DNA from 2 places in the Brevibacillus sp. Leaf182 genome. Region 2 is predicted to be linked to the other one. Evidence: riboswitches for the same ligand, from Rfam matches in the RefSeq annotation. Region 2 holds a riboswitch; the other holds the start of a gene.
The links. Region 2 has a riboswitch for thiamine pyrophosphate ahead of thiS (sulfur carrier protein ThiS). Riboswitches for the same ligand answer to the same signal wherever they lie in the genome.
Positions count from the first base shown of each region.

Region 1 (8,148 bases), on a different contig from region 2:
CTTTTTATTAATCGAGGCGACTTGCATCTCATATTCAAAATCTGAAACAGCGCGAAGGCCACGAATGATCACCTGCGCGCCCTTTTTGTTCATATAGTCAATCAACAAGCCGTCAAATGAGTCCACTTCTACATTTTTCATGTCGGCGGTTGCCTGACGAAGCAAATCGACACGCTCTTCTACGCTGAACAATGAGTTTTTCTTAGAATTGATCAAGACGGCAACAATGACCTTATCAAAAACGTTGGCACCCCGCGCAATAATGTCGAGATGCCCATAAGTAACAGGGTCGAAGCTTCCTGAACATACGGCGATTGCCATAGCGAGTTATCCTCCCTTGGTGCTCTTTTGCACCTTGATTTGAAAGTTAGGCTTGTGGCTCCAAATCGCAATAATACACGGTAACGGCCGTATCCCCATACTTAGCCGCTCGCTCTTTCACACAATGACCAATCGTATCTGGAAAGGAGTCTGCGATATCATGCTCAGCCACGATCCACGCTCCGTCCGCCAACATTCCCAGCTCCTGCAACATCTCTATTTCTTCGACAATTTTTTGCTGGGCGTACGGCGGATCCAAAAAGACGAGATCAAATTTTTGATTGCGCGTACTTAGTGTGCGAATGGCACGGTCCGCATCCATCCGATATAGTTCTGCATAATCGTCTAGCCTGCAAGTGCTGACGTTTTGTTTTACCACGGCAAATGCTTTGTGATCTCGCTCCACGAAAACAGCTCGGTCCGCTCCCCTACTCAATGCCTCGATCCCGAGACCACCTGTTCCTGCGTATAGGTCCAATGCCCACCCGCCATCGAAATACGGACCAATCATATTAAAAATCGATTCTTTGACTTTATCGGTTGTCGGTCTGGTTCCTTTGCCCGGAACTGCTGCCAACCGTCTTCCTCTGTGCTCTCCAGCGATGACTCGCATACTTTTTTCACCTGTCTGCTTTCCTATGTATGTTGTAAGAGGTTATTCAACGCGTATTATTAAACGCAATTTTTAAGACTGAGAATGATATCATACTATCACAACTGCATACACCCGTAAAATTAGCAACTGGAAAAATTTATGTGCAAGAAAGGTATACAACCCATTTCGATTGGAAAAGATGATGAATAGCGACGCAACGGTGTCGCTGACAACCGCGGAGAAGACTTACGTTTCCCCATAAGCTCTTCCTCCGGTTTCTCCTCTCCCATAATTGAAAGGCTGTTCACTTTGGCGCACGACGTGTCTGATAGGAGCATTTCGTGCCATCGCTCCCTTCATCGGGAGGAGTTGAACGGCTGCCCCTCGTCATTTGGCGATGGGGTATTTTTTTGTGTGCAGCGCATACTACATGTACCTGCAACACCCCCTACATGTATAGTGCCTGAAAGGAGTGAGTCGTTCATGGCAGAAAAGCGACCGTCTGCACAAAAGCTGAAGGCGTCCAAAGCCCAATCCATTGCTGACCGTACTGGCAAAGATGTCGAGCTGGCGCGAGACATGCAATCACGTGCAGATCAATCGGACATCGTCAAACATGGGCAGTAGCTATACAAGAGGCCAGCCACATCGAATCGGCTGGCTTTTTACTTTTCCACCTTCAATTCCCTCGGCATTTCTTCTATGCGGTTACAAATACTATACAAAAATAGCTGTGAAGGAGGTATCCGCCATGCATACGGTGTGGAAGGGCTCGATCAGCTTCGGCCTCGTCAATATACCTGTTCGCATGTTTACCGCAACGGAAGAGCGCGATATTCGCTTTCGCCAACTGCATAAAGAGTGCAATACCCCGATCAAGTACACGAAAATGTGTCCCCACTGCCAGCGCGAGGTTGATACGAGTGAAATCGTCCGTGGCTTCGAATATGAAAAAGGACATTTTGTCATGATTGACGATGAAGATCTGGAAGCCATTACGCCAGAAACACGCAGAGCCATTGAAATTATCGACTTCGTAGACTTGTCAGAGATCGATCCGGTTTATTTTCATAAAAGCTATTTCCTATCCCCACAGGACACTGGCGAAAAAGCTTACGCCTTGCTGCGATCCGCTATGGAACAGACAGGAAAGATCGGCGTTGCACAGGTGACGATGCGCAATCGGCAAAGCCTGGCCGTTATTCGACTGTATGAGCACTGCATCATGCTGGAGACGATCTTCTATCCAGATGAGGTACGTCCCGTCAGTCAAGTACCTGCCTTGCCAGAAGCCACGGTACCCTTAGCCGAAAACGAGCTGAAGATGGCAACTGAGCTCATTAGTAATATGACAATCCCTTTTGATCCTGAAAAATATACAGATGAGTATCGAACTGACCTGCAAAAATTGATTGAGAAAAAACTGGAGGGTCAGGAGATCGCCACTGCACCTACCGTGGCAAGAACCAATGTTATTGATCTCATGCAAGCTCTCAAAGAAAGCTTGGAGTCTACAGCCGGTCAAGCCGCCGTCCCAATCAAAATCGAGCCTGAACCGACTCCGTCAAAGCCTGCGCGAAAACGCACCACTGCTGCCTCCTCATCCGAAAAAGAGCAAGCATCGAAAAAGGCGAGCGCAGCAAAGACTACGACTACTTCTACAACCAAAACACTACGCAAAAAGAAAGCTACCTCTGTTTAATTTGCAACTAAAAAACCTGCCCACTCTGGACAGGTTTTTTTGTATTCACATCAAGACATCTAGTTTGGCGCCATCTTCCTACATGGTTCAATATGGATATGAACGGCGTTAATCCGATGAATCTTGCGCATCTGTTCTTCAATTTTCTCAGTGATGGTGTGGCTCTCCACCACATTCAGACCTGGATCTACATGGATCACAACATCAACCAGCACGCTGCTTCCATGGTAGCGGGCTTTGATGTCACTGATATCCTTCACTCCCGAAATTGAGGAAATGGTAGTTCGCAGGTCAGCAAGCTTGCTCTCGTCAAAGCCATCTGTCAAACGGTGGGTTGCTTCCCTGAAAATGTCCCAAGCAGTCTTCAAGATGATGAGACCAACAACAAAAGCAGCTAAAGGATCAAGCCAGTGCAATTGGAATTGTGCGCCAGCTACCCCGATAAATGTCCCGATACTGACGAATGCGTCTGAACGGTTGTCAGCGGCTGCTGCATCTAGTGCTTGGCTGTTTGTTTTAATGGCGAGCTTTTTATTGTAGCGATAGACGAAAAGCATGATGACTGCGGTTGCAAGTGCTGTCCACCCTGCCAACAGGTCAGGTGCCGCATGCTGTGGGTCTAATAAGGATGGTACGGCATTTGTAACGACTTGAACTCCGACAAATAGCATAATAAATGATGCAACAAGTGCTGAAATCGTCTCCGCCCGAAAATGGCCATACGGGTGATCTTTATCAGGTGGTTTCCTTGCAATACGCAGCCCGATTAAAACAGCAATCGATGCGACGACATCCGTTGAGTTGTTAAGACCATCAGCCATTAAAGCTTCCGACGCAGTGACATACGCAACTCCTATTTTTAATACAGAGCAGAATATGTAGGCGAAAATACTCACCCACGCTCCACGTTCTCCTTGTTTTAGATCCGAATAAACATCCATACCTCATCACCTCAAAATACTTCTCCATCCTGCTTCGACAACGAGAAAAATCAAAGCGCTGGAAGCAGTTGCTTTTTTTCGAACTTCATCGTATCAGATAGGATTCATGTGGGTCTACAGAAACAGTTTTAGTCCGATTCATGAGAATAGGGGGGAGGAAAATGTGTTGCACACCCGCAATATTTTCATTGGAAAATTTTCCTTGAAATTCATTGGACTTCCCGTTATCCTATTCTTGCAATCCAAAATAAAAAAGCACGGGAGCTTGGAATTCACCAGGCTGAGAGGATGGTACTGTGCCATCGACCGTTGAACCTGAACTGGGTAATGCCAGCGGAGGAATGTCATATACGACACGAAAAGATGCGTGTATTTTTAGGATACCCGTTTCTTCTCTACTCTCGCGTTGGCGTCGCATGTTGTTTATGCGGCGCTTTTTCGCGGGATGTTTCTTTCGCCTCCCTAAACGGTTCTCGCTTTCGTGCAACCAAAACAAGGAGGTTTTTCTTATGTCATTGGTGTCATCTTTTCCAGGCAGTCACAAAGTATACGAAATAGGTAGTCGTGCGGACATTCGTGTCCCGATGCGCGAGATTTCTCTTCATCCTACCGAAGGATTGTCTGGCTCCACATCCAATCCTCCTCTTCGCGTGTACGATACGAGTGGCGAATATACCGCAACCGGGTACGTTCCTGACATTCAAGCAGGACTGCCCTCCATCCGCCACATGTGGATCGATGAGCGAAATGATGCGGAAACGTATGTCGGTCGCGAACCACAACTAGTTGACGACGGCATCCGAAATGAAGAAAAGGCAACCACCCTCCCCACTTTCCCTCGAGAGGGCTACAAACCAAAACGGGCAAAGCCAGGGAAAAATGTTACCCAGCTTCATTATGCCCGAAAAAATATCATCACACCGGAAATGGAATACGTTGCCATTCGCGAGGGTGTCTCCCCTGAATTTGTACGGGCAGAAATTGCCGCTGGACGTGCGATTCTCCCTTCTAACGTCAATCATCCGGAAAGCGAGCCGATGATCATTGGCCGCAACTTTCATGTCAAAATCAATGCCAACATCGGAACGTCAGCTGTCAGCTCATCGATGGAAGAAGAAGTCGAAAAAATGATTTGGTCGGTTCGGTGGGGTGCCGACACTATAATGGACCTCTCGACGGGAAAACATATACACACCACGCGGGAGTGGATTATCCGCAACAGTCCCGTTCCAGTCGGTACTGTCCCGATTTATCAAGCACTTGAAAAAGTAAATGGGAAAGCTGAGGATTTGACATGGGAGGTTTACCGAGACACCTTGATTGAGCAAGCAGAACAAGGCGTCGATTACTTCACCATTCATGCTGGTGTTCTCTTGCGCTACATTCCTATGACAGCTAACCGTGTTACTGGTATCGTCTCTCGCGGCGGATCGATTTTGGCTGCATGGTGCCTGGCCCATCATGAGGAAAACTTTTTGTATACGCATTTCGCTGAAATTTGCGAAATTCTGAAGGCCTACGACATTTGTGTATCCCTCGGAGATGGACTACGTCCTGGCTCTATCGCGGATGCGAATGACGAGGCGCAGTTCGCGGAGCTTGAAACATTAGGAGAACTCACAAAAATTGCGTGGGAACACGACGTACAAGTCATGATTGAAGGCCCTGGTCACGTCCCCATGCATCTCATTCGCGAAAATATGGATAAACAGTTATCCATTTGCCATGAGGCTCCTTTTTACACACTGGGGCCACTCACGACAGATATTGCTCCCGGCTATGATCACATCACTTCAGCGATTGGGGCCGCCATGATCGGATGGTTCGGAACAGCGATGCTCTGCTACGTAACACCTAAGGAGCACCTCGGTCTACCCAATAAAGAGGATGTCCGCAACGGTTTAATCGCATACAAAATCGCAGCGCATGCCGCTGATCTCGCAAAAGGACATCCCCGAGCAAAACAGCGTGACGACGCCTTGTCCAAAGCTCGTTTTGATTTTCGCTGGAACGATCAATTCAATTTGTCTCTGGACCCGGAGCGCGCCCGCGAATATCACGACGAAACATTGCCAGCAGAAGCCGCCAAGTCAGCCCATTTTTGTTCCATGTGCGGACCTAAATTTTGCAGCATGAAAATATCGCACGACATTCGTCACATTGCCAATGAACAAGGGGGTGCCCAAGACCCCGCCATTCTTGCAGGGATGCAGGAAAAATCGCGTGAGTTCCGCGAACAAGGAAGCCGTTTGTACCAGCCGTAATGAAGGAGGAAGCCTATGGAGGAAGCTAGTCTTTTACGCGAAAAGATCAGTCGATTAGAAGCTGAGCTAGAACAATTTAAACAACAATTGCGGCTGATTCAACAGGACTGCAGCCACGTCTATATCGAAACTCCACTTACGCGAACCTGCTCGAAGTGCCTGCAAACCGAAAGCCTTTATTATTAATAGAAAAAGGTCGAAATCCCTTTGGTGGATCTCGACCTTTTTTCTTGCTTATTTCGTCATTCCAACTTGCAACGGAAGTCCTTCTTTATAATAGAGAGAGGGCGATAGCAGAATGAAGAAAATATGGATATGCAGAAAGCCTTGCTTCTTCAAAATGCCGTGTATGGCACTAGCAATCGCGTCATGCTGCTTTTGTTCACGGGGAAACATCATGATCTCTACAGACAAAGGACTGTTCGTCAATTGCTCTACCTGAAGCAGCTCTAATTTCACCTTTTCCTGAGCTACTTCAGCAATTTTGGAAAACTCTTCTATGAGAATCTGAGAAACGGGCTCTATGTCTTGCTTCGCAAAGCCTTTAAACCGAAGAAACGGCAAGTCAATTCCTTCTTTCGTAAATGAGTTCGCACAGTCATTATAAACAAGTCTCTAATTGTATATCAATGAAAAAAGGATTAAAGAAAGTGAACAACAAACATTCCCAATTGGAACAAGAGACACAAAGAGGGCCATATCAGAGAGCAGCTCCCTTCCCATGAGGTGTGGTGGACGTACCACGGAAGGAGGAAGCAGCTCAACCAGATACAGCCCAATCCGCTGACCCATTGGTTACTTTATACAGGTAGTATAGCTCGAATTCAATACTTAATCAATGAAAAAGTTTCGTAAAATTCTAACAGGAGTTCATCCGCCAGCCCCACTCGTATAGATCATGCCTATCCGTGAAACTGTATTAGAAAACCGGGCAAGTCCCAACTAAACATAAAGGTGGCAGCTATGGAACTAACTCCGCTTTTTCCTTTTGAGCCTATCAGCACGGAAGCTATACCTGTAGGACCACAATGGATAGGCCAAGTGAAATGGGATGGTGTTCGCATTCTTACCTACTACGATGGACAAGAAGTCAAACTGTTCAACAGAAAATTAAATGAACGGACTTTCCATTATCCAGAAGTAACCGATCTTCGGTCGTATTGTCATGCTGATTCTGTGATTTTGGATGGGGAAATAATCGCTCTCGGCCCGGATGGAAAGCCTTCTTTTTACGAGGTCATGAAAAGAGACGGGCTGCGCCGTTTAGAGAAGGTCTCCCAGATACAAAAGCTTGTCCCTGTCACATACATGGTCTTCGATGTCCTGTACTGGAATGATGAATGGGTAACTTCCTACCCACTCTCAGAGCGACAACAAATACTCGCAAAAATCATCACTCCTACTACTCATGTCCAGCTCGTTGAAAATTTTGCTGATGGAGACGCTCTTTACCGCGTCATAGAAGCTCAAGGCATGGAAGGAATCATGATGAAGGATGCGTCGAGCAGCTACTTGGTCAATGGGAAAGATCAACGCTGGAGAAAGAAAAAGTATTACCGGGATCTCATCGCTGTGGTAGGCGGGGTTACGCTTCGGAATCAGATTGTCAATTCGTTGCTTCTGGGCCTGTTTGATCAACAAGGTTCTTTTTGGTACATCGGTCATGCAGGTACTGGAAAATTGACGCAAACGGACTGGCGCGCTTTAACGGAGCGAATACAGCCCCTCGTCCAACAGAAGATGTCTTTTGTTAACAAGCCACCACGCGCAGCCAATACTTTATGGATACAGCCGGAAATTACCGTCAAAATCAAATTTGCAGAGTGGAAGGAAGGGCATTCCTTGCGACAGCCAAGCATACAAGGCTTTGTGGATGTCCCTCCACACCAGTGTGTTTTCGAGTAAGGAACCCCTTGGCTTTCGACCTCATTGTCGAAACGAACCAGACTGTTTTGCTCTCCCCAGCTTTTGTTTGCCATGATTAAGAGCCTGCATTTCCCCGTAGCTCGTCAGCAGGGCTACTAGTAAGAGGGCAATATACACAACAGCTGTCGTCACCCCTCCAACCGCTGATTTATCCTTGAAAAAGTCCCCAATCAAAATCACGATCACACAACCACTCAAACAGACTGTCGTGATCCACACCATCGACCGGTAAAATCGATAAAGCTTCGTTCCTTCGGGAATGAGGCTTTGCTCTCTTCCTTTGTTCCTTCTTCTTACGTGAATGAGCAAAAAGATCGCCAACGGGAATTGAAAGACGAACACGAACAACGGCAAGCTATAACTTATAAATTGATCGATATTGGCTACATTTGGAAACGC
Region 1 covers NZ_LMPN02000031.1:265,807-273,954, reverse strand. Annotated here, with positions in the region: gene coaD (pantetheine-phosphate adenylyltransferase) at 1-321, opposite strand, end outside; gene rsmD (16S rRNA (guanine(966)-N(2))-methyltransferase RsmD) at 368-934, opposite strand; gene ASG16_RS31020 (hypothetical protein) at 1,400-1,543, shown strand; gene ku (non-homologous end joining protein Ku) at 1,668-2,618, shown strand; gene ASG16_RS22775 (cation diffusion facilitator family transporter) at 2,678-3,559, opposite strand; TPP riboswitch at 3,807-3,919, shown strand; gene thiC (phosphomethylpyrimidine synthase ThiC) at 4,069-5,823, shown strand; gene ASG16_RS22765 (DUF1904 family protein) at 6,058-6,387, opposite strand; gene ASG16_RS22760 (ATP-dependent DNA ligase) at 6,787-7,728, shown strand; gene ASG16_RS22755 (GerAB/ArcD/ProY family transporter) at 7,750-8,148, opposite strand, start outside.
Region 1: it holds a riboswitch for thiamine pyrophosphate, as region 2 does, so the genes downstream of both, thiC (phosphomethylpyrimidine synthase ThiC) here and thiS (sulfur carrier protein ThiS) in region 2, are expected to answer to the same signal.

Region 2 (8,148 bases):
AAACATCTTTGCAAACATGAATCTTAATTCGTCTGATATATCATTAAGGTCAGGATTGTCAGGAATAGGTCTTGGTTTAGTTAGTCTTTATTTAGAAGAACAAGATGAACGTTTTCTAGAAAAAGCAATATTTGTCGCTAGTATCATTGATACTTTTATAAGCGAGAAGAAAGAGTTAAAAGTTCAGGATTGGGCCGGGATTCCAATCGGTATAATGGATGGTTGGTCTGGAGTCTCGTTGTTTTACTCGGCTTTGTATGCAGTCACCAAAAAGGAAAGTTATTACTTGAAATCTATTGAATGCATTGATAAAGATTTAGAAAAAACAAAAGAAGACAAAAGCACATTGCAAACGATTGATGACTCCAATCGTTTATTACCTTACCTTTCAGGGGGATCGGTAGGTATAGGAATAGCAATCGTTTACCTAAACCATGTTAGTGATAAAAAACTTTACCAAAGAGAATTGAGCTTAATTACTAATTTATATCGTGTTAGATGTAGCTTTAGTGGGGGGCTTTACGATGGTGCTGGAAGCTTTTTGATTATCCCGCCTCTACTAGGAAAAAGTGATTCTGAGTACACAAACAAAAAAGATTGTGTAATAGAATTGTTACGTCTATTTTTAATTCATAAGGAAAATCATATTTTATTTCCAGGGCAGTTTTGTTATCGTTTGTCTGATGACTTTCAAACAGGGAGCTCTGGTATTATACTAGCTTTAGAGGGGATATTGAAAGATAACCCATTATATTGGCTTCCATTAATAAATATCGATGACTTTTATAAAAATACAAAATATAGACAAGATGAAGTATGTGTAAATGCCGACCCAACTACAATAAAGCAATGAGTCGTAGAGTGGTGGTTAGCTTTGTTCTATAATTGTATAAGAGTACCAAATGGACAGTGCTACCTTATGGTTGGTTGCTGTCGTTTTTTTGTTTGCGAAAGAGAAAAAGGTTGTTTAGATCCTACATCATGTCCAATGTGCAGAAAGGAGAGATACGACTTGCAAGAACTAACCTCAACAGAACTGATCCAATACCTGCAAGAAAAAGAGTCGGTCGCTCTTTTTGTCTATACACCGATGTGTGGGACCTGCAAGCTCGCAGCACGCATGCTCGGCATCATGCAAGAAACATTGCCTACCGTTCCTCTATATCAGATCAACATTAACACGGCGCCTGCATTGGCAGAGCAATGGCAAGTGACCAGTGTTCCCGCCTTGCTTATTTTTCAACGAAACGAATTGTTAGAACGCCATTATGCCATCCAGTCCGTTGGGTTTTTATACGATGTATTGAAACCTTTGGCCTAGACATACACCTATTCCCTTCGCCATGAATATGACTAAGAGTGAAGAAATGCGAAGGAGGAGGCGTATGCAAATCCACGTGGTGGAAGAAGGACAAACCTTAGAGAGCATCGCCGAGACATACGGCACAACGCCGGAAGCGATCAACAAGGCAAATGAACTACCAGATCCGAATAAGCTGGCAACTGGGCAGGCGATGGTGATCCCGATTGTAGGTAGCTACTATTGGGTTAAACAAGGAGATACGTTGTATACGATCGGTCAGCGTAACCAAATCAGCGCAGCAGAGCTTGCTCGCGTCAATGGGATTTCTCCCTATAAACCGCTACAAGTCGGGCAAAAGCTTTACATCCCGCCTCGCCCTAGACGAGCGGCTGATTTCAATGCGTATGTGGAACCGCGCCGCACTGTTCCACCATCGATGGAAGCGGATGTTCGAACGGCTGCCCCTCATCTTACGTATTTGGCGCCGTTCAGCTTTCGCATCAAACGGGATGGAACCCTCCAACGACCGAATCTGAACAACTTTCCGGCGATCGCAAAAGAAAACCAGGTCCTACTTATGATGGTCGTGACGAATTTGGAAAAAGGTCAGTTCAGTACGGAATTGGGAGCACTCATCTTGAATGATCAAGAACTCCAGAACAAATTGTTGGATAATATTCTCGCGACAGCGCGTGAGCTGGGAATGGGGGATATCCATTTTGATCTGGAAGCATTGCCCACAACAGGTGCAGAGGCGTACGCGAACTTCTTGCGAAAAGCAAGAGGCCGTATACATGCAGCGGGGTTGATGATGTCTGTTGCGCTCGCACCGAAGACGAGTGCCGTGCAAGCAGGCAAATGGTATTCCGCCCATGATTACAAGGCCATTGGAGCGCTTGCCGATTTTGTCGTGATCATGACGTATGAATGGGGCTATAGTGGTGGCCCTCCCATGGCGGTTTCTCCAATCGGCCCGGTGCGGCGTGTCTTGCAGTACGCCATTACCGAAATGCCAGCCGATAAAATTTTGATGGGCCAAAATCTGTACGGATACGACTGGACCTTACCGTACGAGCGAGGGACGACAGCGAAAGCATTAAGTCCGCAAGCAGCCATTGCTCTAGCTGCGCAGCATAATGCAGTGATCCGGTATGATTATCGCGCGCAGGCTCCGTTTTTTACGTACACCGATGATCAAGGCAAGCAACATCAGGTGTGGTTTGAGGATGCACGGTCGATTCAAGCCAAGTTCAATCTGGTTAAACAACTCGGTTTGAGAGGCGTCAGCTACTGGAAACTCGGTTTGCCATTTCCGCAAAACTGGCTGTTGATCGAGGAGAACTTTCGCGTTCGGAAGCGTGCATAGTCATCAGGCGTACATTCCATTGGGGGCTGTACGCCTTTTTTTCGAATGAAAAATCATGGTATGATGAAGAGGACAGGAAGGAAAAGGGGAGAAATCATGGGAGAATGCAAATTGGATCACAGCCATGAGGACGTACTCAAAAAACTGGCAGAACAAGCTCCATATTTGTCGGAGTTGCGTGTGAGTCAATTCAAAAATCAGTTGAATGGCGAACTCAGCCAAGAGCGTCTAAACGAGCTGTTTCATTTATTGAAAAAGTATGACCTGGCGAGCCCAGAGGAGCGCCAAGAGCGCGAAAAACAAATGGATCACTTGTTTGGGTAAGCTTTATACATACGTTTTTCGTTTTGCCCCCTAGTGGGAGAATCAGGCTGGAACCACAGTTCCATGCAGCGAGGAGTAACAATGGACGACAGACTCTATTATCAGGATGCCTATACGAGAACGTTTTCGGCCCAGGTGACGAGAGGTGGTGTTGAGCAAGATGGGACACCTTACGTGGTACTGAATCAAACGGCTTTTTACCCTACTGGAGGTGGACAGCCTTCTGATCTGGGCGTATTGGGAGAGATTTGTGTGGTAGATGTGGAAGAGGTAGATGGAGAAATTCGTCACCGACTGGAAGCTCCCTTATCAGAAAGCATAGCGGAAGTAACAGGTCACATCGATTGGGACCGCCGCTTCGATCACATGCAGCAGCATGCCGGCCAACACATTTTATCCGCGTCCTTCCTGGAAGTCGTGCAGGCAGAAACCGTTGCCTTTCACTTGGGTAAAGAACGTGTCACCATTGATGTACGACTGGATGAGTTGACAGCAGATGTATGGGAGACGGTAGAAAAGCGAGCGAATCAGATTGTTCTGGAAAACCACCCCATCATTGCGCGGTTCGTTGATGACGAGGAATTGGCAACGATGCCCTTGAAAAAACAGCCGACCGTTACTGAAAATATTCGTGTCGTGATGATACCTGATTTTGATTACAACCCATGCGGAGGGACACATCCAGCGCGTACGGGCGAAGTCGGGATGATCAAGATCTTGGGCTGGGAGCGACATCGCGGAAACATTCGTCTGGAATTCATCTGTGGCTGGCGAGCTTTGCGGGACTACAACCAAAAGCAAGCTGTCGTTCGTGATACGGCGAAGCTGCTCGCTACTAATGAAGGGGAACTGATCGCACAGACGGAACGCCTCCTTGCAGAACGCGACGCCTTGAAGGCAAAATTAGCAGATGTGGATAAGCAGCTCTTGGAAGTGGAAGTGAATCAACAACTATCTGCTGCTAGCCAACTCGGTCATTCTCGCCTCATTATGCGTACCTTCACAGACAAAACCATTCAAGAGCTTCAGCAGTTCTCACAACTGGCTACTGCTCTGGCGCCAGATGCAATTTGCCTCTTGGCAGCTACTACTGAAGACAAAATGCAAGTCGTGTTTGCTCGTGGGCAGGAAGTCAATGTAGCCATCAATCAAGTGTTGAAAGAAACCTTACCGGTTATTAACGGAAAAGGTGGGGGGAATCCCGCCATGGCACAGGGTGGCGGTCAGTCGGCAGTGGATGCGGAGGAAGTATTGCTACATGCTCGCAAACTACTGGAAGCCTCACTAATGTAAATACATTCCATAATTAAAGGAGGAATCCGCGTTGAACTGGAATCCGGGAGATATCGTTCGTGTTACGCAGCGAACGGGTGAATATATTACAGAAGTATTGGAAATCCACGATTCGAAGCTGCTGGTAAAAGTGTTGGCAGTGACCAAATATCCGACGCAAGGCGATTTGCATTCTTCCTACGAAGTAGATGTGCCACTGTTTCACCAGCGTCCAGCACTCTCTTACATGGAAAAATTCATGACGCCTGTCCAAGGGGTCATTCGCTATAATGGCGCGATTCCAGACTACAAGGAATCTGTGCGTCAGGCGATGGAGAGAGAAATGGAGAAGCTGGCGAAAATGGCAGCTTGGGCAGAACGTTGTCTCGTTGAGCTGGAAAAGATGCACAAGGAAGCCTTTACAAACACGAAATAGAGTGGTACTGTAGTACTCGAATGTACGACAATTGCATAGCTTTACTACCAAACGGGGGCCAAGCAACGTTGGCTGAGATTGTGACGAGTGTGTTACTGACCGTTGAACCTGACCTGGGTCATGCCAGCGGAGGAAGAGGTATTTGGAATCAGTATCACGTGTCGCATCCGAGCGGAACCATGCTTGTTTGCGTGCATGCATGATAAGTCCACACTCAACCATCCGAGGCGGATGGTTTTTTTATGCCATTCGTCCGGTGAGATGGGATGGGTATACGGCTTCTTCTGTTTGTCTGAATCGACTCAGGCAGGCGGGAGAAGCCGTTTTTTTTCCAGTAGAAGGAGGTAATCAATGACTGTTCAGCTGAATGGGAAAAAAGTAGAGTTGGCGGAAGAGATCACGACAGTGCGAGCCTTGCTTGCTTCTTATTCCCTGCAAGAGAAGATTGTCGTCGTAGAGCGCAATGGTGAAATTATTGATCGCTCAGTGTACGAGCAAACACCGATTGCAGACGGAGATCGCATAGAAATCGTTCATTTTGTCGGAGGAGGATGATCATCATGATGGATACATTGAAAATTGGATCGTACGAGTTTCGCTCTCGTTTACTTCTGGGAACAGGTAAATTCGCAGACTTGGATACACAAGGGAAAGCGGTAGAGGTGTCGGAAGCAGAGATTTTGACCTTTGCGATTCGTCGCTTGAATTTGGAAAATCCGCAAGAACCAAACTTTTTGGAACAACTCGATTTGAAAAAATTCACCCTGCTACCAAATACAGCAGGTGCCTATACAGCGGAAGAAGCGGTGCGCATTGCCCGTTTGGCCAAAGCATCTGGCCTGTGTGACATGATCAAGGTCGAAGTCATTGGAGATCCGAAAACACTTCTCCCTGACCCGATTGGCACGCTCGAGGCTTCGAAAATCTTGGTGGAAGAAGGCTTTATCGTACTGACCTACACCAATGATGACCCGATTCTTGCTAGACGTCTGCAAGAGGTTGGCGTACATGCGGTTATGCCAGGTGCGTCACCAATTGGTTCCGGACAAGGGATTGTCAACGAAAACAACCTCCGCTTTATCATCGAGGATGCCAAAGTACCGATTATCGTGGATGCAGGAATCGGCTCTCCAGCAGACTGCGCGAAAGCGATGGAGCTAGGTGCTGACGGTGTCTTGTTGAATACAGCAGTCGCCCTCGCAGATAATCCTGTATTAATGGCAGAAGCGATGAAGCTCGGAGTAGAAGCAGGTCGCAAAGGTTTCCTGGCAGGCCGTATCACGAAAAAACGTTACGCATCCGCAAGCAGCCCGACTGAAGGGATGATTGAGTAGCGTGGATCGACTGACAGAAGCGGTAGAATCGATTGCCAGCCGCAAAGAAGAGCTGTTCGACTTATTGGCAGAGCTCGTTTCTTATCCAACTGTAAGTCCTCCCGCGCGAAACAGCGATGCCGCGCAAGGAGTAATCGCCAACAGACTGCAAGCGATGGGATTCGAGGTCGATCGCTGGACGGTATATCCAGGAGACGACAATATCGTCGGTCGGTTATCAGGGAGTGCCTCTACACAGGCAAACAGCCTGATTGTCAACGGGCATATCGATGTGGCTGAAGTTGGAGATGACACGGGGTGGACCTATCCACCCTTTGCTCTGACACATGGCAAGGATGGACGCTTGTACGGCCGTGGCGTTGCTGATATGAAAGGTGGACTCGCAGCGAGCATGTTTGCGATCCAAATGCTGCGCGAGCACGGAATCGAGCTCCAAGGTGATCTGCTCTTTCAATCCGTTATCGGAGAAGAAGCAGGCGAAGCGGGGACATTGGTCGCTATCGAGCGTGGCTATCAGGCTGACTACGCCGTTGTGGTGGATACGAGCAATCTCCACATGCAAGGGCAGGGTGGGGTCATTACAGGCTGGATCACGATTGAGAGTCCGACGACGCTGCATGACGGAATGCGCGCACAGACCATCCATGCAGGCGGACGTGTCCGGGGAGCTTCTGCCATTGAAAAAATGACGAAGGTGATCACCGCACTACAGGAGCTGGAACGGGACTGGGCCGTCATGAAGTCCTATCCGGGCTTCCCGGCAGGCAGCAATACGATCAATCCTGCAGTCATCGAGGGAGGTCGTCACGCTGCGTTTATTGCAGATCGATGCGCTCTCTGGATTACCGTTCATTTTTATCCGAATGAATCCCATGAAGAGATCATCCGAGAGATCGAGGATCACGTCGGTCGTGCAGCAGCAGCAGATCTTTGGCTGAGAGACCATCCTCCAACATTCCGCTGGGGTGGACGTTCGATGATTGAGGAGCGCGGTGAAATCTTCCCTTCACTGGAGTTGGATACGAACCATCCGGGGTTGGCAGCGCTTCAATCCGCCTATGAAAGCCACATGCATCAAGCGCCCAGTGTTACTATGTCGCCTACGGTGACAGATGCAGGCTGGTTTGCGCATGCAGGCATTCCGGCTGTATTATTCGGGCCCGGTGAGCTCCTGCATGCACATGCCGTAGATGAATCCATTGATCCTGACCAGCTTGTTCATTTTGCCCAGATCATGGCCCGTTTTATTGCCAACTGGTGCAATACCCCAAAGGAAGCGAAGGAGTGAGTATCGCATGGCAACCTTTACTGAACGATTGAGAAAAAGTGTAGCCCCGATCTGGGAGCGTGTTCATCAACATCCATTCGTCACCGGACTTGGAGATGGCAGTCTGCCCGTTGGTGCATTCAAATATTACATGAAACAAGACTACATCTATCTGATTGATTACGCGAAAATGTTCGCAATTGCGAGTGTGAAGGCGTACGATCTGGAAACGAGCTCCAGATTCGCCGCTTTGCAAGAATCAACGCTGAACACAGAGATGGAGCTGCATCGCCAGTATGCCGAGCGTTTTGGTATTTCTCGCGCGGAGCTGGAAGCAACAGAGCCTTCGTTTGTAATGCTCGGGTACACGAGCTACATGCTGCGTGTCGCTCATCAAGGCTCGTTGGCAGAATTGGTGAGTGCACTACTCCCATGCACATGGAGCTATTGGGAGATCGGCAAGCGTTTGGCTCAAGTAGAAGGGGCGCTGGATCACGAACTGTATGGGGAGTGGGTACGCATGTACAGCTCCGATGAGTTTGGGCAACTGGCGATCTGGCTGATTGAGATCATGAATCAATTGGCGGAAGGAAAGAGCGAGCAAGAGCTGGCCAGGATGGAAGAGTATTTTGTCAATACCTCCAAAATGGAGTACATGTTCTGGGACATGTCCTACAGAGAGGAAATGTGGCCGTGGGAGAACAACTAGCTTTCGCCGACGTCAGCTTTTCGTATGGCGACAAGCAGATTCTCGATCATTTTGATCTGCGTGTGGAAAAAGGGGAGTTCGTCAGCTTGATCGGTCCGAGCGGGATCGGGAAAAGCACCTTGTTTCAACTCATCGCA
Region 2 covers NZ_LMPN02000035.1:11,122-19,269, reverse strand. Annotated here, with positions in the region: gene lanKC (class III lanthionine synthetase LanKC) at 1-853, shown strand, start outside; gene ASG16_RS26520 (thioredoxin family protein) at 1,013-1,321, shown strand; gene ASG16_RS26515 (glycoside hydrolase family 18 protein) at 1,386-2,669, shown strand; gene ASG16_RS26510 (hypothetical protein) at 2,766-2,993, shown strand; gene ASG16_RS26505 (alanyl-tRNA editing protein) at 3,075-4,286, shown strand; gene kapB (kinase-associated lipoprotein KapB) at 4,318-4,701, shown strand; TPP riboswitch at 4,743-4,853, shown strand; gene thiS (sulfur carrier protein ThiS) at 5,053-5,256, shown strand; gene ASG16_RS26490 (thiazole synthase) at 5,262-6,035, shown strand; gene ASG16_RS26485 (acetylornithine deacetylase) at 6,028-7,323, shown strand; gene tenA (thiaminase II) at 7,331-8,011, shown strand; gene ASG16_RS26475 (ABC transporter ATP-binding protein) at 7,996-8,148, shown strand, end outside.